Regions from separate parts of the Pseudomonas sp. X10 genome, predicted to be linked through region 1. Evidence: predicted binding sites of a transcription regulator. Region 1 holds the regulator's gene; the other holds the start of a gene.
The links. Region 1 encodes sigma-54, which starts transcription at its own class of promoters, with help from an activator protein. Its sites were predicted from a motif close to ANTGGCATNNANNTTGCTNT; they were not measured.
Positions count from the first base shown of each region.

Region 1 (11,568 bases):
CGACATCATCCCCACTACCATCCACGTCAGTGCTGCACTGGCCTTGCATGAGCAATTGCTGCCGGCCCTGCGCCACCTGATTCAGGTGACCGAGGCCAAGGCCGAGCAGGTGCATCCGTTCGTCAAGACCGGGCGTACCCACCTGATGGACGCGATGCCGGTGCGCATGAGCCAGGTGCTGGGTGGCTGGGTCGCACAGATCAAGGGCGCTCTGGCGCATCTGGAGGCTACCTTGCCGAGCCTGCAGGCACTGGCACAAGGTGGTACTGCAGTCGGTACCGGGATCAATGCCCATCCACAGTTCGCTGCCGGTTTTGCCCGCCAGCTCAGCGGCCTAACTGATGTCGAGTTCGTCCCAGGTCAGAATCTGTTCGCCCTGATCGGCTCTCAGGACACGGCGGTTGCTCTATCTGGTCAGCTCAAGACCACGGCCGTGGCCCTGATGAAGATTGCCAATGATCTGCGCTGGATGAACTCGGGCCCGCTGGCCGGCCTCGGCGAGATCGAGCTGGAGGGCCTGCAGCCCGGGTCTTCGATCATGCCTGGCAAGGTCAACCCGGTAATCCCCGAGGCCACCGCCATGGTCGCGGCCCAGGTCATCGGCAACGACGCGACCATCGCGGTGGCCGGCCAGTCGGGCAACTTCGAGCTGAACGTGATGCTGCCGATCATCGCTCAGAACCTGCTCAGCAGCGTCGAGCTGATGGCCAACGCCAGCCGCTTACTGGCTGACAAAGCCATCGCCAGCTTCAAGGTCAACGAGCCCAAGCTCAAGGAAGCGCTGTCGCGCAACCCAATCCTGGTCACTGCGCTGAACCCGATCATCGGCTACCTGAAGGCTGCGGAAATCGCCAAGACCGCCTACAAGCAGGGCCGCCCGATTATCGACGTGGCGCTGGAGCATACCGAGCTGACGCGCAGCCAGTTGGAGGCCTTGCTCGATCCGGAAAAACTCACCGCGGGTGGCATCTAACGGCCATCTGATGGCGTCCATCGCTCTGGAGGTTTGTCATGCAGCACTGGAAACGCACCACGGAAATCGCCAACCGTCTGTTCGATCAAGGCGAGTGGGTCGATGCCCGCGAACATTATCTGCAGGCGCTCGCCCTGGCCCAGGTGTTGTTCGAACGCTGGCATGACGTCGACGAAGCGGTGGCCGCTTTTGTCATTGCCCATCACAACCTGGCCGACCTGCACGTGCGGCTGAACCAGCCCCATGAAAGCGCCGACTATCTGTGCGCGGCGCATCAGCGGCTGCTCCAGGCCAGCCAGGAACAACGCCTGCCCCAGGCGTTACGCGAAGCAGCGCTGCGACACAGCTCCAGGACCTACACCGAGCTGCTGAGCTTCATCGGCGAATACGGCCAGTACCCTCGCACCGAGCGCTTGCTTAATCGCCATGGGCCACAAGCCAGCGAGCTGGCCGCTCAGCCGAATGCCACCCCTCGAACCCACGTCTACGGAATCCATTGACATGCCCTATACCTTGCCTGCGTTGCCTTATGCCTACGATGCGCTGGAACCGCACATCGATACCCAGACCATGGAGATTCACCACACCAAGCACCACCAGACCTACATCAACAACCTCAATGCCGCAGTGGAAGGGACGCAGTGGGCTGAGTGGCCGGTTGAAAAACTGGTGGCCAGCGTCAAGCAGTTGCCTGAAAACCTGCAGGGCGCGGTGATCAACCAAGGGGGCGGCCATGCCAACCACACCCTGTTCTGGACCGTGATGTCGCCCAAGGGGGGCGGCCAGCCCCAGGGCAAGGTGGCCAAGGCCATCGATGAGCAACTGGGTGGTTTCGACGCTTTCAAGGACGCCTTCACCAAGGCCGCGCTGAGCCGCTTCGGCAGTGGCTGGGCCTGGCTCAGCGTGACCCCGGCCAAGACCCTGGTGGTGGAAAGCAGCGGTAACCAGGACAGTCCGTTGATGAATGGCAATACCCCCATTCTCGGGCTGGATGTCTGGGAGCATGCGTATTATCTGAAGTACCAAAACCGACGTCCGGAATACATCGGCGCCTTCTATAACGTGATCGACTGGTCCGAGGTGGAGCGTCGATATGTAGAAGCCCTGGCGTGAGTCGTTCCGGTATGCGTTCGGAGGTGATGTCTGTCAGCAGCGTGCGCTTGTTCCGACTGGCGCTGGGGACCTTGTTGTTGCTGGTCGGTACCGCGCTGCTGGTCGTGCGCGGCATCGCCTGGCTGGACCTGGAGCCACGCATGTTGCGGGCCCTCGAGGGCGGTGCGCTGTGTGCCTTGGGTACAGCGTTGGGCGCAGTACCGGTACTGGTGATCCGCAACATGCCGGTGGCCTTGGCTGATACCTTGCTGGGTTTTGGGGCGGGCGTGATGCTGGCCGCGACCGCGTTCTCGCTGATCATCCCTGGCCTTGGCGCTGCCCAGGCCATCGGTTTCAGCCCGTGGGGCGCGGGCGGCCTGATCAGTTTCGGCCTGCTGTTCGGTGCCCTGTGCCTGTTCCTGGTGGATCTCAAGGTGTCCGGGGCATCGCCCGAGGCGCTGGTGGGAACAGGTCAGCAACCCGTGATAGCCGCGCGGATCTGGCTGTTCGTGATTGCAATCATTGCTCACAACATCCCAGAGGGCATGGCTATTGGCGTCTCGGCGGGCGGTGGTATGCCCGACGCCGACAGCCTGGCGATGGGCATTGCCTTGCAGGATGTACCTGAAGGCCTGGTCATTGCCTTGGTGCTGGCAGGCGCAGGGATGCCACGGTTCAAGGCCTTCCTGATCGGGGCAGCCTCTGGCTTGGTCGAGCCGCTGGCGGCAGTGATCTGTGCCTGGCTGGTGAATATTGCCGAATTGCTGTTGCCATTGGGCCTGGCCTGCGCGGCGGGGGCGATGTTGCTGGTGGTGACCCAGGAGATCATCCCGGAGTCACGCAGCAATGGCCATCACCGCTTGGCCAGTCTTGGCTTGTGCGTTGGCTTCTGTTTGATGATGGTGATGGACACGGCGATGTCGTGAGCTTTCGCTGCAAGACAAAGGGCGCCATTCGGCGCCCTTTGTCTTTTCGGTGGGGTCATTCGCCCTCGTCGAACCTGTTGTTGATCAGCTCGACCAGCGCGTTCAGCGCTGCATCGTCCTGCTCGCCTTCGGTGTGCAGGTGTACCTGGGTGCCCTTTCCAGCGGCGAGCATCATCACGGCCATGATGCTCTTGCCGTCGACCAGTTTGTCCGGTGCGCGACCCACCTTGACCTGGCAAGGGAAGCGCCCGGCAACGCCGACGAACTTTGCCGCCGCCCGGGCATGCAGCCCCAGCTTGTTGATGATGGTGATTTCACGGGCGGGCATTGTAGGGGCGGGTCCTTGGGCTAGAGGTCGCGATGGCGGACCTGGACGTTTTTCAGGGATTGCTGCAGCAGTTGACCGAGACGCTCGGTCAGGTACACCGAGCGATGGTGCCCGCCAGTGCAGCCGATGGCAATGGTTACGTACGCGCGGTTGCTGGCGGCAAAGCGGGGCAACCACTTGAGCAGGTAGGTGGATATGTCCTGGAACATATCCTCCACATCCGGCTGGGCTGCCAGGTAATCGATAACGGGCTGCTCCAGGCCGGAATGCTCGCGTAGCTCAGGCTTCCAGTACGGGTTGGGCAGGCAGCGTACGTCGAACACCAGGTCGGCATCGACTGGCATGCCGCGCTTGAAACCGAAGGATTCGACCAGGAAGGCCGTACCGGGCTCAGGTTGGTTGAGCAGGCGCAGCTTGATCGAGTCACGCAACTGATAGAGGTTCAGGCGGGTGGTGTCGATCTTCAGGTCGGCCAGGTCGGCGATCGGTCCGAGCAGTTCGCTTTCGACGCGGATAGCCTCGGCAAGCGAACGGTTCGAGTTGGTCAGCGGGTGGCGGCGGCGAGTTTCAGAGAAGCGCTTGAGGAGGGTTTCCTCGTCGGCATCCAAGTACAACACATCGCACTGGATATGACGGCTACGGGCCTCCTCCAACAGCTCAGGAAAGCGCGACAGGTGGCTGGGCAGGTTGCGTGCGTCGATGGATACCGCGACTTTCGGCTGCAGCAGCTCGGTATTGATCAGTGCATTTTCCGCCAGCTGTGGCAGTAAGCCCGCTGGCAGGTTGTCGATGCAGTAGTAGCCGTTGTCCTCCAGCACGTCGAGGGCGGTACTCTTGCCGGAGCCAGACCGGCCGCTGACGATGATCAGGCGCATGCTCAGTGCTCGTTCTGTGCGTCCAGGACAACCTGGTACAGGGCCTCGCTGCTGTTTGCGGCCCGCAGTCGATCCCGAACCTCCTTGCGATCGAGCATGCTGGCGATCTGGCGCAGCAGTTCCAGATGGGCGTCGGTAGCGGCTTCGGGGACCAGCAGCACGAACAGCAGGTCGACCGGCGCACCGTCGATGGCATCATAGTCGATGGGGGTGGCCAGTTGAATCAGGGCGCTGACCGGTGAGGTGCATGCTTCGAGGCGGCAGTGGGGAATGGCAATGCCATTGCCGAAGCCGGTGGAGCCCAGTTTCTCGCGGGCGACCAGTTTCTCGAAGATGTCTTCCATCTCCAGTTCTGGCACTTCCCGGGCGATCAGGGTGGCGGTTTCCTGGAGTACGCGCTTTTTACTGCCGCCCGGCACGTTCGCGAGCGAACGGCCGGGGGTCAGGATGGTTTCAAGTAGGATCATGGATGAGAGGGATCAGCGGGCGGCTGCACCTTGCAGCAGGCTTTGCTGTTTTTCCTTGTGTTTTTTCAGTTGGCGGTCGAGCTTGTCGGTCAGGGCGTCGATCGCTGCATACATGTCTTCGTGTTCCGCGTTGGCAACCACTTCACCGCCGGGAATCTGCAGGGTCGCTTCGACCTTCTGCTGCAACTTCTCGACCTTCATGATGACCGTCCCGTTGGTGATCTTGTCGAAGTGACCCTCCAGCCGTTTCAGCTTCTGCTCGACATACTCGCGCAGCGGTGGGGTGACTTCTACATGCTGTCCACTGATGTTGACTTGCATACAGCTTCTCCTTTGTTGCCCGTGCATAAAGAGGCAGGTATTGCACCTGCCACTGAACTGCTGTGGCACATCCGGGGGCTACATCAGTCGCTTGCGCTCGCTCGACGGTGCGATACCGAGGGACTCGCGATACTTGGCGACGGTGCGACGGGCTACCTGGATGCCTTGTGCCTCCAGTAAACCAGCGATCTTGCTGTCACTCAATGGCTTTTTCTGATTTTCCGCCGCAACCAGTTTTTTGATGATCGCGCGGATCGCCGTGGACGAGCATTCGCCGCCTTCGGCGGTGCTCACGTGGCTGGAGAAAAAGTACTTCAGCTCGTAGATGCCGCGCGGAGTGTGCATGTATTTCTGGGTAGTGACCCGGGAAATGGTTGACTCATGCATGCCCACGGCCTCGGCAATGTCATGCAGGACCAACGGTTTCATCGCTTCGTCGCCATGGTCGAGGAAGCCTCGCTGGTGCTCGACGATCTGTGTGGCGACCTTCATCAGGGTTTCGTTGCGGCTCTGCAGGCTCTTGATGAACCAGCGCGCTTCCTGGAGCTGGTTGCGCATGAAGGTATTGTCGGCGCTGGTGTCTGCACGCCGGACGAAGCCAGCGTATTGTGGGTTGACCCGCAGCCGTGGGACCGCCTCCTGGTTCAGCTCCACCAACCAGCGCTCGTTGTCCTTGCGCACAATGACGTCAGGCACCACGTACTCAGGTTCGCTGGATTCGATCTGCGAGCCTGGACGCGGATTGAGGCTCTGTACCAGTTCAATGACCTGGCGCAGTTCGTCTTCCTTGAGCTTCATGCGGCGCATGAGCTGGCTGTAGTCGCGGCTGCCGAGCAGGTCGATATAGTCGCTGACCAGGCGCTGGGCCTCGGCCATCCAGGGCGCGTTGGCGGGCAACTGGCGCAGTTGTAACAGGAGGCATTCACTCAGGTTGCGTGCGCCAATGCCCGCAGGTTCGAACTGCTGGATACGGTGCAGCACCGCTTCGACTTCATCGAGCTCGATGTCCAGCTCAGGATCGAAGGAGGCGCAGACTTCCTCAAGGGACTCTTCCAAATAGCCCTGGGCGTTGATGCAGTCAATCAGGGTCACTGCGATCAGTCGGTCGGTGTCGGACATGGGCGCCAGGTTCAACTGCCAGAGCAGGTGGCTCTGCAGGCTTTCTCCGACGGAGGTACGGGTGGTGAAGTCCCACTCGTCATCGTCGTTGCTGGGCAGGCTGCTGGCGCTGGTCTGGTAAATGTCTTCCCAGGCCGTGTCGACGGGGAGTTCGTTGGGGATGCGCTCGCCCCATTCGCCTTCTTCGAGGTTTTCGGCGCTAGGGGTGCTTTCCTGGAAGTTGTTGTCCTGGGCTTCGGCAGTCGGCTTGTTCTCGGCGTTGTCGGCCATCGGGTCGCTGTTGTCGAAGTCCTCGCCGTCTTCCTGACGTTCGAGCATCGGATTGGACTCCAGCGCTTCCTGGATTTCCTGCTGAAGGTCCAGGGTCGAGAGCTGAAGCAGACGGATGGCCTGTTGCAACTGCGGGGTCATCGTCAGTTGCTGGCCCATTTTTAGGACGAGCGATGGTTTCATGGCAGGGGCTTAACACCTTATTCGCCGGCGCACATGCGCCATCCACTACACAGGGGCGCCGAGGCGCCAATTTTAAGCAAATTATATGCCTGAAATTGTAGCGTTTGCCTAGAGCACTGTAACAATTAAGCCATTATCAGGCAGAGTTGTCAGTGCTCGGGCAGCGCCAGATACCCAGGGTCTAGAGACGGAACTCGTGGCCCAGGTAAACCTCCTTGACCAGATCGTTGGCCAGGATGGTCTCAGCATCGCCTTCGGCGATCAGTTGGCCATCGTTGACGATATAGGCGGTCTCGCAGATATCCAGGGTCTCGCGGACGTTGTGGTCGGTGATCAGTACGCCGATGCCCTTGGCCTTGAGGTGGTGGATGATCTGCTTGATGTCGCCGACAGAGATCGGGTCGACCCCGGCGAAGGGTTCGTCGAGCAGGATGAACTTCGGCGCGGTCGCCAAGGCACGGGCGATCTCGACGCGGCGCCGTTCGCCGCCCGAGAGGCTCATGCCCAGGTTGTCACGGATGTGGCTGATGTGGAACTCCTGGAGCAGGCCTTCCAGCTCCTTGCGCCGTCCTTCGCGGTCGAGGTCCTTGCGGGTCTCGAGAATGGCCATGATATTGTCAGCCACCGAGAGTTTGCGGAAGATCGAGGCTTCCTGGGGGAGGTAGCCGATGCCGGCACGAGCGCGGCCGTGCATCGGTTGGTGGCTGACGTCCAGGTTGTCGATCAGTACACGACCCTGGTCGGCCTGGACCAGGCCGACAATCATGTAGAAGCAGGTGGTCTTGCCGGCGCCGTTGGGGCCGAGCAGGCCGACGATCTGGCCGCTGTCGATAGACAGGCTGACATCGCGGACGACTTGCCGGCTTTTGTAGCTCTTGGCCAGGTGCTGGGCTTTGAGGGTTGCCATTTACTCGGCCTTCTTCTTCGGCTGGATCACCATGTCGATGCGCTGGCGTGGCGTAGTCACGTTGCTGCCACGGCCGGCGGTCGCCACCTGGGTCTGGGTGTTGTAGACGATTTTCTCGCCTTCGGTGGTGTTGCCTTCGTTTTCCACCTTGGCGCGGTCAGTCAGCACCACCAGGTCTTTTTGCGACTGGTACTGGATGGTGACGGCCCATCCCTTCATCTTGTCCGGCTTGGCGGCGCTCTGTTGCTGCTCGAAATAGGCCAGGTTGCCCACGGAGGTGACTACGTCGATGTCACCATTGGCAGCACGGGTGATGGTCACGGTGTTGCCTTTGATCATCATCGAGCCCTGGGTGATGATGACGTCGCCCTTGTAGGTGGCAACGCCCTTCTTGTCATCCAGGTGAGCGTCGTCGGCCTGGATGCGAATAGGTTGGTCACGGTCGGTCGGCAGGGCCCAGGCGTTCGCGCTTCCCAGTGCTGCGCTCAGGCTGAGCAAAAGGGGGAGGGTTTTAACGAGCCTCATACTGTCCTCTTACGTTGGACAGCAGGTCCATCCTGCCGTCTTTCAAATACGCTTTCATTCCTGTGCCTGTGGTCGTGCCACCGGCGCCGTCGATTCTAACGGCTTGCTCGGTTTGCGCATATTGCTTCTGCGGGAATACGGTCATGCGGGTTGTGGTGATGATGGTGTCACGCTGTTTTTCATCGGTGCGGGCTACCCGGACCGAATCGATCAGCTCTACCTCGGTGCCGTCCGGATTGACCTCGGCGCGTTCGCTTTGGACGTGCCAGGGGAACTGCGTGCCACGGTAGAGGTGCAGGTCGGGCTTGGTCACCAGGGTGACTTCGCTGGCCTTGAGGTGTTCCACTTTGTCGGCGGTCATCTCGTATTGCAGTTTGCCATCGGGCAGGAACTGCAGGCTGTGGGCATTGATCGCGTAGTAGTCGATGGCGCTCTCGTCGACCTGAGCCACCGGCTTGTCGAGGAAGCTCTCAGGGCTGATGTTCCAGTAGCCGACCGCCGCCAGCAAGGCGGCGATCACGCTGAACAGCGCGATGTTGCGGATTTTCTTGCTGAACATGTATGGCTCTACAGGTAGTTGGCGTTGGCGGCATCCAGGTTGCCCTGGGCCTGCAGGATCAGCTCGCAGAATTCACGTGCGGCACCCTCGCCGCCACGTGCCTGGGTGACGCCGTGGGCATGTTGGCGGACGAATGAGGCGGCATTGGCCACGGCCATGCCCAAGCCTACCCGGCGGATGACTGGCAGGTCCGGCAGGTCGTCGCCGAGGTAGGCGACTTGTTCATAGCTTAGATCGAGTTGAGCGAGAAGTCCGTCCAGCACCACCAGTTTATCCTCGCGGCCTTGGTACAGGTGGGGGATGCCGAGGTTCTTCGCCCGGCGTTCGACCACTGGGGTCTTGCGCCCGCTGATGATTGCCGTGGTCACGCCGGAGGCCATCAGCATCTTGATGCCCTGGCCGTCGAGGGTGTTGAAAGTCTTGAATTCGCTGCCGTCCTCGAGGAAATACAGGCGTCCGTCGGTCAGCACGCCATCGACATCGAAGACGGCCAGCCTGATCGGCTTGCCGCGTTGCATCAGTTCGTCGTTCATCACATCACTCCGGCGCGCAGCAAGTCGTGCATGTTCAAGGCGCCAATCGGGCGGTCATCCTTGTCGACCACCACCAGCGCGTTGATCTTATGGTCTTCCATGATCTTCAGGGCCTCGGCGGCGAGCATATCGGCGCGTGCGGTCTTGCCGTGAACGGTCATCGCTTCTTCGATACGGGTTTTATGTACGTTGATGTTGCGGTCCAGGCTGCGGCGCAGGTCGCCATCCGTGAAGATGCCAGCCAGCCGTCCGTCGGTTTCGGTGATGACGGTCATTCCTAAACCTTTGCGAGACATTTCAAGGAGAGCGTCCTTGAGCAGGGTGCCGCGTTGCACCTGGGGCAGAGCGTCGCCGGAGTGCATGACATTCTCGACTTTCAGCAGCAGGCGACGGCCAAGAGCGCCTCCGGGATGCGAAAAGGCGAAGTCCTCGGCAGTGAAGCCCCGGGCCTCGAGCAGGGCGATGGCCAGGGCGTCGCCCAGCGCCAGAGCTGCAGTGGTCGAGGAGGTCGGCGCCAGGTTCAGGGGGCAGGCCTCCTGGGCTACACGTGCATCGAGGTTGACCTCGGCGGCATGGGCCAATGGTGAGTCCGGGTTGCCGGTGAGGCTGATCAGTTGGATGCCCAGGCGCTTGATCAGCGGCAGCAGGGTGATGATCTCGGCGGTGCTGCCGGAGTTGGACAGGGCCAGGATGACGTCATCGCGGGTGATCATGCCCATGTCGCCATGGCTGGCCTCGGCCGGATGGACAAAGAAGGCTGGAGTGCCGGTGCTGGCCAGGGTGGCGGCGATCTTGTTGCCGATATGCCCCGACTTGCCCATGCCAAGCACGACTACCCGTCCCTTGCTGGCCAGGATCAGTTCGCAGGCTTTGACGAAGCTGGCATCGATACGGGCCAGCAGGTCTTCTATGGCCTTGAGCTCCAGGCGCAAGGTGCGCTGGGCGGATTGGATCAGCTCGCTGGATTGGCTCATGTCGAAAACGGAATGCCTGATGAAAGGCGCCGATTATAGCGGCAATGTGCGAAACCCTCATCCTGTGATTGTCATACGGTAGTCGCAGAAGCCTGTCGCTGCGCTGAACGAGTGCGGGGATGGCCTTGGGGGCGCCTGCCTGCGGTGCTATAGTTCGCCGCTGTCCGGCCCGCTCGGGGCGTGTGTGCCCTCATGATGGGGGCAGGCGTCCAGTTGACGAGGCTGCATCGCAAGGAGTCTAGATGAGTGTGGATAGCGCCTACGCGGTCGAGTTGAAGGGCGTCACCTTCAAGCGCGGTTCGCGCAGCATTTTCAACAATGTCGACATACGCATTCCCCGCGGCAAGGTCACCGGTATCATGGGGCCTTCCGGATGCGGCAAGACCACGCTGCTGCGCCTGATGGGCGCTCAGCTGCGCCCCTTCAGCGGCGAGGTCTGGGTCGCCGGTCAGAATCTGCCGACATTGTCGCGGGGCGATCTGTTCGACGCCCGCAAGCAGATGGGCGTGCTGTTCCAGAGCGGCGCCCTGTTTACCGACCTCGATGTCTTCGAGAACGTCGCTTTTCCGTTGCGCGTGCACACTCAGCTGTCCGACGAGATGATCCGCGACATCGTGCTCATGAAGCTGCAAGCGGTGGGCTTGCGTGGCGCCATCGAGCTGATGCCCGACGAGTTGTCCGGAGGTATGAAGCGCCGCGTGGCGTTGGCCCGGGCAATCGCCCTGGACCCGCAGATACTCATGTACGACGAGCCGTTCGTCGGCCAGGACCCGATCGCCATGGGCGTATTGGTGCGCCTGATCCGTCTGCTCAACGATGCCCTGGGCATCACCAGTATCGTGGTCTCCCATGACCTGGCCGAAACTGCCAGCATCGCCGACTACATCTATGTGGTAGGCGATGGCCAGGTACTGGGGCAGGGAACTCCCGATGAATTGATGGGGTCGGACAACCCACGTATCCGTCAATTCATGAAGGGCGACCCGGATGGCCCGGTGCCTTTCCACTTTCCCGCGCCTGACTACCGCGCCGATCTGCTGGGGGCGCGTTGATGCGCAGAAAATCCTTACTCGAACGTATTCGCCTGTTCGGTCGCTCGGCCATCGACATCCTGGCCGTGCTGGGCCGTTCCTGCTTGTTCCTCGGTCATGCGCTGATCGGTCGTGGTGGCATCGGCGGCAGCTTCCAGTTGCTGGTCAAGCAGCTCTACTCGGTCGGTGTGCTGTCGCTGGCGATCATCGTGGTGTCGGGCGTCTTCATCGGCATGGTGCTGGCGCTGCAGGGGTACAGCATCCTCACCAAGTACGGCTCCGAGCAGGCGGTGGGGCAGATGGTCGCCCTGACGCTGTTGCGCGAGCTGGGGCCGGTGGTCACCGCCTTGCTATTCGCCGGGCGCGCAGGTTCGGCGCTGACCGCCGAGATCGGCAACATGAAGTCCACTGAACAATTGTCGAGCCTGGAAATGATCGGCGTCGACCCGCTCAAGTACATTGTCGCCCCGCGCCTGTGGGCTGGT
Region 1 is NZ_CM142677.1:4,560,241-4,571,808, reverse strand. Features, by position in the region: gene ACYU03_RS20860 (class II fumarate hydratase) at 1-973, shown strand, start outside; gene ACYU03_RS20855 (hypothetical protein) at 1,012-1,473, shown strand; gene ACYU03_RS20850 (superoxide dismutase) at 1,475-2,086, shown strand; gene ACYU03_RS20845 (ZIP family metal transporter) at 2,098-2,991, shown strand; gene ACYU03_RS20840 (HPr family phosphocarrier protein) at 3,047-3,319, opposite strand; gene rapZ (RNase adapter RapZ) at 3,340-4,194, opposite strand; gene ptsN (PTS IIA-like nitrogen regulatory protein PtsN) at 4,197-4,661, opposite strand; gene hpf (ribosome hibernation-promoting factor, HPF/YfiA family) at 4,674-4,982, opposite strand; gene ACYU03_RS20820 (RNA polymerase factor sigma-54) at 5,061-6,554, opposite strand; gene lptB (LPS export ABC transporter ATP-binding protein) at 6,736-7,461, opposite strand; gene lptA (lipopolysaccharide transport periplasmic protein LptA) at 7,462-7,986, opposite strand; gene lptC (LPS export ABC transporter periplasmic protein LptC) at 7,973-8,545, opposite strand; gene ACYU03_RS20800 (KdsC family phosphatase) at 8,554-9,078, opposite strand; gene ACYU03_RS20795 (KpsF/GutQ family sugar-phosphate isomerase) at 9,078-10,052, opposite strand; gene ACYU03_RS20790 (ATP-binding cassette domain-containing protein) at 10,295-11,104, shown strand; gene mlaE (lipid asymmetry maintenance ABC transporter permease subunit MlaE) at 11,104-11,568, shown strand, end outside.

Region 2 (11,568 bases), 560 kb from region 1:
GGCGGACCAGACCTTTCTGTTCAAGCACCTGCTCAAGGAAGTGGCGCTCAAGCATGGCTTGACCGTCGTGTGCATGGCCAAGCCGTTGGCCAAGACCCCGGGCAGTTCCATGCACCTGCACCAGAGCTTGGTGGAGGTGGGCAGTGGCCGCAATGTGTTCAGCGATGGCGACGGCAAGCCGACGGAGACCTTCATGCATTTCATCGGCGGCTTGCAGGCCTGTATGGCGGATTTCACCGCGTTGTTCGCGCCTAACGTCAATTCCTACCAGCGCCTGTGCCATCCGTACGCTTCGCCCAACAATGCCTGCTGGTCCGAGGACAATCGTGCCGCCGGCCTGCGTATCCCGGCCAGTTCAGCGGCGGCGCGGCGGGTCGAGAATCGGCTGCCAGGGGCCGATGCCAACCCCTACCTGGCGATCGCTGCCAGTTTGGCGGCTGGCCTGCATGGTATCGAGCAGCGCTTGCAACCGACGCCGGCCATCCAGGGCGAATTCGAGGTGCCCGACCACCTCAGCCTGCCTTGTACCCTGCACGCGGCACTGGAGCGGCTCAAGCACAGCCAGCTGGCGCGGGCAGCGTTCGGCAAGGAGTTCATCGACGGCTATGTGGCGACCAAGACCCTGGAATTGACCGACTTCTTCGATGAAATCACGCCATGGGAGCGACGCGTGCTGGCGGCGCAGGCCTGAGGCGTTTTCAGCAGCGGGTGCGGGGCATGGGTGTCAATACGTCCCTCACCTGTTTTTTTGCGTCCGGGGGCCTGCGTTGCTGCAGTTTTCCCCTTATGCTTTCAGGCAGTTCTACACCTGCCCCAAGGAGCCCTTCGGGACGCTGATGCGACAGATCTGGAAGTCATTTCGCTCGCTGTATTTTGCTGCCCTGATGATGCTGATCGGCTCCGGCCTGTTGAGTACCTACCTGGCCCTGCGGCTGGCGGCCGATCATGTCGACAGCCTGTGGGTCGGTGCGCTGATGGCGGCCAACTATTTCGGCCTGGCCCTGGGGGGCAAGATCGGCCACCGGCTGATCGGCCGGGTCGGACATATCCGCGCCTACGCCACCTGTGCCGGCATCGTCGGCGCGGCGGTGCTCGGCCATGGCATGACCGACTGGTTGCCGGCCTGGGTGGGGCTGAGGATGATCGTCGGCCTTGGAATGATGTGCCAGTACATGGTCATCGAGAGCTGGCTCAACGAGCAAGCCGACGCCCGTCAGCGTGGCGCGGTGTTCAGTGGCTACATGATCGCTTCTTACCTCGGCTTGGTGCTTGGCCAGTTGATTCTGGTGGTGCATCCACAGTTGGGGCCGGAGCTGTTGATGTTGGTCGCCATGTGCTTTGCCCTGTGCCTGGTGCCGGTGGCCATGACCCGGCGTATCCACCCGGCGCCGCTGCGCCCGGCGCCCATGGAGCCGAGGTTCTTCATCAAGCGGGTGCCGCAATCGCTCAGCACGGTGCTGGGCTCGGGCCTGATCGTGGGCTCGTTCTATGGATTGGCGCCGGTGTATGCGGCGCACCAGGGGCTGTCCACGGAGCAGATCGGTCTGTTCATGGGCTGCTGCATCTTCGCTGGCCTGTTGGTGCAATGGCCGCTGGGCTGGTTGTCCGACCGCTATGACCGAGCCCTGCTGATCCGTAGTGTGGCGGTCGGTATCGCGCTGATCTCGCTGCCGCTGGCGATCCTGCCCAGCGTGCCGCTGGAACTGTTGTTCGCCATCGGCTTTTTGATTTCGTTGCTGCAGTTCTGCCTTTACCCGCTGGCCGTGGCGTTCTCCAACGACCACGTCGAGGGTGAGCGACGCGTGTCGCTGACCGCCATGCTGCTGGTCACCTACGGCGTCGGTGCCAGTATCGGCCCGCTGACGGCCGGTGTGTTGATGAAGATGCTGGGCAGCCAGATGCTGTATGCGTTCTTCGTGTTCTTTGCCTTGGTCCTGGTCTGGCGCATCCGTCCGAAAGCGGTCACCAACCTGCACCAGGTGGACGATGCGCCGCTGCATCACGTGGCCATGCCGGCGGCGGGCTCGCCATTGTCGGCAGCCCTGGACCCGCGTGTCGATGAGCAGGTGGTGCAAGAGCAGATGCAGACGCCGGTGGCAGCGGAAGACACCGAAGGGGAGGAGGAGCAGGGCGAGCCTGCCGAGGAGAGCGTGACGGCCGAGGCGGACAAGCCGACCCCAGTGTGAGATTCGTCGTGACGAGCCCCAATGCTGTTGCAGCTGGGGCTAATACCTGTGTAAGCCGCGAATCTTGCGACTGACACAACCCTGCGGGAGCGGCCTTGTGTCGCGATGGGCTGCACAACAGTCCTGGTAGTGACTCGATCAGTAATCGTCTTTGTCGAACCGGCGCGCTTCACGCTGCAATTGGTAGACGAAGCTTTCGACTCTGCGTTGCATCTGGCCGTTGAGGTTATGGAAGCGCACCCCGGCGAAGGTGGTGTTGAAGCGCTCTTCGTAATGCAGGTGGCGCAGTTCCACCATGGTTTGGTTCAGGCCGAGCGGGGCACCAGCGGCGAACTTCTCGTAGACCTGGCCCAGTTGCAGACGCTCTTCGACATTGCCCTCGAAACGCAGCTTGCAGCCAGTGGCGGAAATATCCAGCAATTTGCCACGTAGGGCGCCGTCACCTTTGAGCTTGTCGCCATCGAGCACGACCTCGAGCAGTTGCGACAGTTTGAGGGCGGCCCGGAATGCATTGCGCCGTTGGTGATAGGTCACCTCTTCCGGCAGGCTGCCGCGGTAGCAGCGATGGCCATCGATCTCGGTGATGCTCAGAGGGGTATTGCATTCCCAGGCGATACGCACGCCGTCGTGGAAGCCTTCGATGCGGAAGGGTTCGCCGTTCTCCAGGAAGCGTTCCCCGTCGCGGGGGATCATCTCGTCCAGCGCCAGGGTGTTGCCAGCGCGGTCGACATGCACGACATAGCTCTGGAAGCGCTGGCTGCGCTCGTGGAAAGTAATGATCAGTGGGTCGTTGCCCTCTAGCAGCAATCGCAGGTTGGCAGCGATTTCCAAAGGGGTATTCAGCACCTTTGGCGGCTGTGGAGCATCGGTTTCATTGAACACGGGTTATCAATCTCCAGGCAAAACGACACACGCGAGTGTCATCATTTTGCCAGCATGCTCCGTGCCTTGGTAGACGTAATCACACTTGGCTGAGCGCCCGGGGCTTGGCCAGTGATGCGGTGGCGCCGCGGCTGTCGTAGAGCGATGGAGAATCGCCACCCATGAGGATCCTGATCTGGTTGGCCGTGGCGTATTGCTGGAGCTGGATGGACTGGCCATTGCGCTCGTTGACGGCCTGGCATTCTTCCATCAGCTTGGCCAGCACGTCGAGCCGCTGCATCAACACTTCACCCTGGGGAGATTGCGCGGCCAGGGCCTTCGCGCCTTCGCGGTCAGGGCTCAAGCCGAGGCTGGTGAGCAACTCGCTACGGCGGCGGCCTTGCTGGTCGAGCAACACGATCAATGACTGCTTGCGCGCCAAAATGGTTTCCAGCAATGGCATGTCACGGCCATGCAGGGCGACTGCTTCGGTTTGCAGTAACTCGAGCAGTTGTTGCGCTGGGGCAATATCGTCTTCGATCAGTTGCAGCAAAGTGGTGTCGTGCATGGCTGGCTCTTGGCTTGTGGCGTCCTTGAAGTCAGCGCGCCATCAGGTCAGCGCTGGGCTTCGAAATTGAGCAGTTTGCTCGCGACCCGGCCGGCATCGACCTGATAGCTGCCATCAGCGATGGCCTGTTTCAACTCGGCCACGCGGGCACTGTTGACAACCGGCTGGTCGCGCAGCTCGTCGCTGATCTTCTGCAATTGCTGGGCCTCGTGGCTGAGGTGTACCGCTTCTCCGCTGGCGCCGGCGTTTTTAGGCGCATCGGCGGTTTCGCCCGCTTTCCCGGCAGTGTCGGCCGCAGGGGTGCTGCGTACGCCGCCCGTGACGCTCGGGGAGTTATTCAAACGACTGAAGTCGATGACCATGATCAGGAACCTCTGGGTATTTGTACGCTTGCCTTGTTTTCGGCCAACCCGAAAAAAACTTTAGGCGAAAATGTAAAGTCGCCGTTCGACAAGCCCGTGTAACCCGTTCTGACACAGTTTAGGAAAAGCGGTTGCGCACCGCCAGCCTTCTCTTACATGGCCACCTCGACCTGGCCAGGCCCCGTGACCCGAGCCTTGACGACCCGTTTGGAGTTGAGGTTGCGGACCCGGATCTGTTCGCTGAGGCCGCCCTTACTCAAGGCTTCGCCCGGCATGCGCACGCTGAGGCTGCCGCTGCGGGCCATGATCACCACATGATCGCCCTTGCGCACCACCTCGGCCTGCTCCAGATGCTGCGGGGTGAGTACCTGGTCCATCACGGTCGGACGCAGCAGCTTCATGCCCACCGCCTGGTTCAGTTGGGTCAGGAAGCCCTGGTTGAGCGTGCCCACATCGCGTTCGCGCAGGGCCACGTCGTCTGCGCCGATCACGCTTGCGCGCTTGAGTGGGCGAGCCATGGTGACGACATCACGGTACAGGCGTACCTGGGCCGGGACGAATACTGTCCAGGGCGCATTGCCATTGCAACGCACGCGCACCGTGACCCGCCCCAGCGGTTGCGCCGGACTTTCCAGCGTTGCATCCAGCTGTTGTTCGCACAGCGGCATGCGCAAGCGTGGGTCGAGGGTGTTGACCTGGATCTCGTAACGGCCTTCGGTCCCGGTGCTGGCCAGGTAATCTTCCACTGTGAATTCAAGAAACCCTTGGGTGACGCCGATAAGCTGTTCAGGCAAGGTAAACGCATCAGCCAGCGTGCGAGCGCCGGGTGCCAGCAGGCACAGCACGGCCAAGAGGCCGGGCAGGGGGCGCAGCAGTCGTCGGAAAAATGTCGTTTTCATGTGCATAACGCTCAAAAAGCAAAGCCCGTGCCGATTCGGTACACGGGCTGAAACGTTGGTGAAGGAGTCTGGCATGGCTGGTGTAATGGATTCGGTGAACCAGCGCACGCAACTGGTCGGGCAGAATCGCCTGGAGCTGCTGCTGTTCCGCCTCAATGGCGATCAGCTCTACGGCATCAATGTGTTCAAGGTACGGGAGGTGCTGCAATGCCCGGACCTGACCATTCTGCCCAAGTCCCACCCGGTCGTGCGCGGTGTGGCGAGTATCCGGGGAGCAACCATCCCCATCCTCGATTTGTCGATGGCGACCGGCTTGCCCGGGCTGCGGGAAGAGAACCGCAACAGTTTCGTGATCATCACGGAGTACAACACCAAGACCCAGGGCTTCCTGGTGCACTCGGTCGAACGCATCGTCAACATGAACTGGGAGGAGATCCATCCGCCGCCCAAGGGCACTGGCCGCGATCACTACCTGACGGCGGTGACCCGGGTGGACAACCGGATGGTGGAAATCATCGATGTGGAGAAGGTCCTCGCCGAAGTGTCGCCGACCTCCGAGACGATCTCCGCCGGTGTGGTCGATGCCGAGGTACAGGACAAGGCTGTGATGTCGCGGGTGCTGACGGTTGACGACTCGTCGGTGGCGCGCAAGCAGGTTGGTCGCTGTCTGCAGAGTGTGGGGGTCGAGGTCGTGGCGCTCAATGACGGCCGCCAGGCCCTGGACTACCTGCGCAAGTTGGTGGACGAGGGCAAGCGGCCTGAAGAAGAGTTCTTGATGATGATCTCGGACATTGAAATGCCGGAGATGGACGGTTATACCCTCACCGCCGAGATACGCAGCGACCCGCGCATGCAAAAGCTGCACATCCTCCTGCATACTTCGCTGTCTGGCGTATTCAACCACGCCATGGTCAGGAAGGTCGGCGCCGATGACTTCCTTGCCAAGTTCAAGCCGGACGATCTGGCCCAGCGTGTGGTCGATCGCATCAAGGCCACGCACTGAACAGCCAGGGGCATGCCCCTGGCGCTATTGATGACTTAAGAGGCGGCAGCATTGTCTACGGGTAATTTGGATTTCGAACAATTCCGGGTCTTCCTGGAAAAAGCCTGTGGCATCCTGCTAGGTGAGAATAAGCAATATCTGGTTTCCAGCCGTCTCAACAAGCTGATGGAGCAGCAGGGCATCAAGTCCCTGACCGAGCTGGTACAGCGCATCCAGAGCCAGCCGCGCAGTGGCCTGCGTGAGCGGGTGGTCGATGCGATGACCACCAACGAGACCCTCTGGTTTCGCGACACTTATCCGTTCGAGGTGTTGAAGAACAAGGTCCTGCCCGAGCAGATCAAAGCCAACCCCGGCCAGCGCCTGCGCATCTGGTCGGCGGCCTGCTCCTCCGGGCAGGAGCCTTACTCCATTTCCATGGCCATCGACGAGTTCGAGCGCAGCAACATCGGTCAGTTGAAGATGGGCGCGCAGATTGTCGCCACCGACCTGTCGGGCACGATGCTCGCTAACTGTAAGACCGGCGAGTATGACAACCTGGCAATTGCCCGTGGCCTGTCCCAGGAGCGCCTGCAGCGTTACTTCGACGCCAAGGGACCGGGGCGTTGGGCGGTCAAGCCGGCCATCCGCAGCCGTGTCGAATTCCGCTCGTTCAACCTGCTCGACAGCTATGCCAGCCTGGGCAAGTTCGACATCGTCTTCTGCCGCAACGTACTGATCTACTTCTCGGCCCAGGTCAAGAAAGACATCCTCCTACGTATCCACGGAGCGCTCAAACCGGGTGGCTACCTGTTCCTCGGCGCCTCCGAAGCGCTCAACGGCCTGCCGGACCATTACCAGATGGTCCAATGCAGCCCGGGGATCATCTACCAGGCGAAATAGGTGTCTTTGTGCGAGATCCCGCGGCGCATCGCTGTGCATGTCGAGAGTTTGTGGCGCCCTCAAGATCCCGCGCCGCCCGCGCGGCGCATCGCGACACAAGGCCGCTCCCACATTGATTGCAACGTGCCATGGCCTGATAGACCGAAGTCTTAGTCTTTGTTTGTACGACAGAGATATCGAGGTGGCCGCAACAGCCTCCACGCAATCTTTCGCCTTGCGCCAAGGCTACTGTGGGAGCGGCCTTGTGTCGCGATGCGCCGCGCGGGCGGCTCGGGGTCTTGAGGGCGCCGAAGAACTGCCGGCATGCATAGCTTGCAGCCTATCCCCCCATTTTTGCCGCTTTGCTGACGCCAAGCGGAAATCCATTGCCGCTTTTCTGGCATTGCCGCTGGCGGCAAGCCGCTGAAACCCGCGGATCTTCTAGGTCTGACCTGTTGGCACAAGGCTTGCTAAAGCTTGATCAACGCACTCCGGTCAACCTTCGAAGGTTCCCTGACATGAGCATCAGTTTCGACAAAGCGCTTGGCATCCATGAAAAGGCACTGGGCTTCCGTGCCCAGCGCGCCGAGGTGCTGGCCAACAACATCGCCAACGCCGACACGCCGAATTACAAGGCTCGCGATATGGACTTCTCCGCGGTGCTGGCCGCCGAGAGTGAGAAGCGCCAGGGCGGCCATTTCGCTTTGGAGCGGACCAACAGCCGGCATATCGAGGCCGAAGGCCTGAGCATGGGTGATGAGACCCTGCAGTACCGCACGCCCATGCAGCCGTCGATCGACCAGAACACCGTCGACGCGCAGATCGAGCAATCGAACTATGCGGAAAACGCCATGAACTTCCAGGCCAGCTTCACCCTGCTCAACAGTAAATTCAAAGGGCTGGTTTCGGCCCTGCGCGGAGAGTAATCCATGTCCCTCGCCAGTGTTTTCAATATCGCCGGTAGCGGCATGAGTGCCCAGACCACCCGGTTGAACACCGTCGCTTCGAACATCGCCAACGCCGAGACCGTGTCGTCGAGCATCGACCAGACCTACCGTGCGCGCCACCCGGTATTCGCCACCACCTTCCAGCAGGCCCAGAGTGGCGTCAGCCAATCGCTGTTCCAGGACCAGGGCGCGGCAGGGCAGGGCGTGCAAGTGATGGGCATCGTCGAGGACCAGAGCAACCTCGAGGCACGCTACGAGCCGAACCATCCGGCGGCGAACAAGGACGGCTACGTGTACTACCCGAACGTCAACGTGGTTGAGGAAATGGCCGACATGATCTCCGCCAGCCGTTCGTTCCAAACCAACGCCGAGCTGATGAACACGGCCAAGACCATGATGCAGAAGGTTCTGACCTTGGGTCAGTGATCAGGAAATCGATATGAGCACAACCGACTCCACCAGCGGCGTTGCCAACTCGGTACTGACGTCCCTGCAAAAGCCTGAGAACACCAATAGAAACAATACCGGCAGCGCCGGTAGCGCGCTGGGCAAGGACGCGTTCCTGCAGTTGCTGGTTACCCAGATGCAGCACCAGAACCCCCTCGATCCCCAGGAGAACGGCGAGTTCGTCGCGCAGTTGGCGCAGTTCAGCAGTCTTGAAAGCATGCAGACCCTGAACAGTTCCGTATCCACCATCGTCAGCGCCTTCCAGTCGTCCCAGGCGCTCCAGGCGTCCTCCTTGGTCGGGCGCAATGTGATTGTCCAGACCGACAAGGCGCAGGTGGACACCAGCAAGGACATGCAAGGCTCGGTCAACCTGACGTCGTCCAGCACGGCAGTCAAGGTCGGGGTCTATGACAGCGATGGCGAGCTGGTGCGCACCATCGACCTGGGCAGCCAGTCGGGCGGCAAGGTCGATTTCACCTGGGACGGCAAGGACAGTGACGGAGAGGTGGCGCCGCCGGGGGTTTACACCTTCAAGGCGACCGCGGATGTCGAGGGTACGGCAACGACCATGACGACCAATCTGCCGGCGACGGTCAGCAGCGTGACCATGGGCGGCAATGGTTCGGAAATGATGCTGAACCTGGCAGGCCTGGGTAGCGTGGCACTGTCGAAAATTCAAACGATTGGAATCTAAGGGCCGGTTCGAGCGGCAGGAGTGAGCAGATGTCTTTCAATATTGGCCTTAGCGGGCTTTATGCGGCAAACAAGGCCCTGAATGTCACCGGCAACAACATTGCCAACGTCGCCACGACAGGCTTCAAATCCTCGCGTGCGGAGTTCGCTGATCAATATGCGGCGTCGATTCGCGGAACCAGCGGCAGGACCGTTGGCGGCAGTGGTGTCACCACGGCAGCCGTTTCGCAGATGTTCTCGTCGGGCAATATTGTCGGGACCGGGCAAAGCCTTGACCTGGCCATCGATGGCAACGGCTTTTTTGCCTTGAGTGACAACGGCTCGAAGATCTATACCCGTGCAGGTGCGTTCTACAGCGACAAGGCCGGCTATATCGTCAATGCCCAGGGGGCCAACCTGCAGGGGTATGCGGTCGATGCCAACGGCAAGATCGTTCCGGGCGCGTTGGTCGACTTGAAGATCGATACCTCGAACCTGACGCCTAATCCGACTGGCAAGATTTCAGAGACCGTCAACCTGAACTCCAGCGCCACCGTACCCACGGTGACACCATTCGATCCGAAGAACGTAGAGACCTACAACTACGCCTTCAACACTGATGTGTACGACAGCCAAGGCAATGCGCATCAGCTCAACCAGTATTTCGTCAAGGATGAAGCTTCCAACTCCTGGACGATGTACACCACCATCGACGGGCGCAACCCGGCTGACCCGACCTCGGACACGCCACTGGCCAACACCTTGGCCTTTAAATCCGACGGCACCCTGGATACGGCTTCGATGAACGCAGGCCCGGTGCCCGGTGGCCTGGCGATTGGCGACGACAAGAGCTTCCGCCTCGATGGCTGGATTCCGGCTGAGAAGAATGCCGCCGGTGATTGGGCGAGCAACGGCGCGACCGCCCGGCCAGGAGGGGTGACGCTGGATATGCTGGCGACGACCCAGTACAACGCTGCGTCGGCGACCACGGCGAAAACCCAGGATGGCTATGCCACGGGTGAGCTTACCGGTTTGACGGTGGACCAGAGCGGCAATCTCTTCGCCAACTTCACCAACGGCGAGGACAAGGTGATTGGCCAGGTGGTCATCGCCAATTTCGCCAACGTACAAGGCTTGACGCCTATCGGTGGCACTAGCTGGAGGGAGTCCTACGCTTCGGGCGTACCTGTCGTGGGTGAGCCGGATACTGGCACGCTCGGCAAGATCTATGGCGGCGCGTTGGAAGACTCCAACGTCGACCTGACGGGCGAACTGGTCAATCTGATCAAGGCGCAAAGCAACTATCAGGCGAATGCCAAGACGATCTCCACCGAAAGCACCCTGATGCAGACCATCATCCAGATGGCCTGATGGGCCCATGCTGGCAATAGCCCCAGCCTGCCGTAATGCAGTTCATTTCAATGAGCGGCATTACCAGCCTGCTGGGGCTTTTTTACGTTTCTGAAATGACCGCGAGGCTGTTCAGGTGAAAAGACCAGGCGTACTCGTCGGGGTGATGTTGCTGCTCATGGCCCAGGCTGGGCTACAGGCGGCGCCAGCGCCTTGGTATCAGTGGCAGAGCAAGCAGACCGGCCGCTACATGTGCGCGCAGAGGCAGCCGGGAGAAGGCTGGGTGCGCCATGCCGGGCCTTTCGACAATGCCGGTTGCCGGGTTTACTGACCCGGGATTGCCGGGGCTGGCAAATCTTTGCCGACAAACTGACGGTGACGGCCGTTCACCTCTGCCTGAAGGCCCGTGGTTACGGGCTTTTGCTCACTTGGTTCGATAATTGCTTTGCCAATCGCAATGCGTCAGCGCGGCATGTGAACGCGCAAAGGAGAATCCGTGGACAAGATGCTTTACGTGGCCATGACCGGCGCCAGCCAGAACGCGCTGGCCCAGCGGGCTCACGCCAACAACCTGGCGAACATTTCCACCAGCGGTTTCCAGCGCGACCTGGAGCAGGCGCGTTCGATGCCGGTATTCGGTGACAGCTTTCCGGCGCGGGCCTATGCCATGACCGAACGCCCGGCCACCGATTTCACCCCAGGGGCGCTGCAGGAAACCGGCCGCGACCTGGACGTGGCCATCGGCGGCGACGGTTTCATCGCCGTGCAGGCGCCGGATGGCAGCGAGGCCTATGTCCGCACCGCCAGTCTGAACATTGACGCCCTCGGCGTGCTGCGTGCCGGCAATGGCATGCCGGTACTGGGCAATGGCGGCCCAATCGCCATTCCGCCGGAGCAGAAGGTCGAGATCGGCGAGGACGGCACCATCAGCATCCGCGCCATGGGCGAAGACCCGCGAGTCATGGCCGAGGTCGACCGGATCAAGCTGGTCAACCCGGACGTGCGCGACCTGGCTAAGGGCCTGGACGGCATGATCCACACCAAGAGCGGCCAGCCCGCCGATGCCGATGTCAACGTAAAGCTGGTGTCGGGTTTTCTCGAGGCGAGCAACGTGAACGCCGTGGAAGAGATGACCTCGGTGCTGGCGCTGTCCCGTCAATTCGAACTGCACGTCAAGATGATGAACACGGCCAAGGAAGGCGATGAAGCCATGGCTCGGGTTTTGCAAATCGGCTAATCACATTTGAACGGGTGCCGTAAAACAGGCGCGCGAGGAGAACACTATGCTTCCGGCTCTTTGGGTCAGTAAAACCGGCCTGTCCGCCCAGGACACCAACCTGACGGTCATTTCCAACAACCTGGCCAACGTCTCGACCACCGGCTTCAAGCGCGACCGGGCCGAGTTCCAGGACCTG
Region 2 is NZ_CM142677.1:3,997,235-4,008,802, reverse strand. Features, by position in the region: gene ACYU03_RS18165 (glutamine synthetase family protein) at 1-691, shown strand, start outside; gene ACYU03_RS18160 (MFS transporter) at 837-2,186, shown strand; gene ACYU03_RS18155 (flagellar brake protein) at 2,325-3,068, opposite strand; gene ACYU03_RS18150 (flagella synthesis protein FlgN) at 3,148-3,615, opposite strand; gene flgM (flagellar biosynthesis anti-sigma factor FlgM) at 3,663-3,977, opposite strand; gene flgA (flagellar basal body P-ring formation chaperone FlgA) at 4,130-4,882, opposite strand; gene ACYU03_RS18135 (chemotaxis protein CheV) at 4,950-5,879, shown strand; gene cheR (protein-glutamate O-methyltransferase CheR) at 5,931-6,758, shown strand; gene flgB (flagellar basal body rod protein FlgB) at 7,256-7,663, shown strand; gene flgC (flagellar basal body rod protein FlgC) at 7,667-8,110, shown strand; gene flgD (flagellar hook assembly protein FlgD) at 8,124-8,825, shown strand; gene flgE (flagellar hook protein FlgE) at 8,855-10,174, shown strand; gene ACYU03_RS18105 (hypothetical protein) at 10,290-10,484, shown strand; gene ACYU03_RS18100 (flagellar basal body rod protein FlgF) at 10,650-11,390, shown strand; gene flgG (flagellar basal-body rod protein FlgG) at 11,437-11,568, shown strand, end outside.
Region 2: a site for sigma-54 is predicted at 7,192-7,211, ahead of flgB (flagellar basal body rod protein FlgB). Genes of this name have one in related genera too.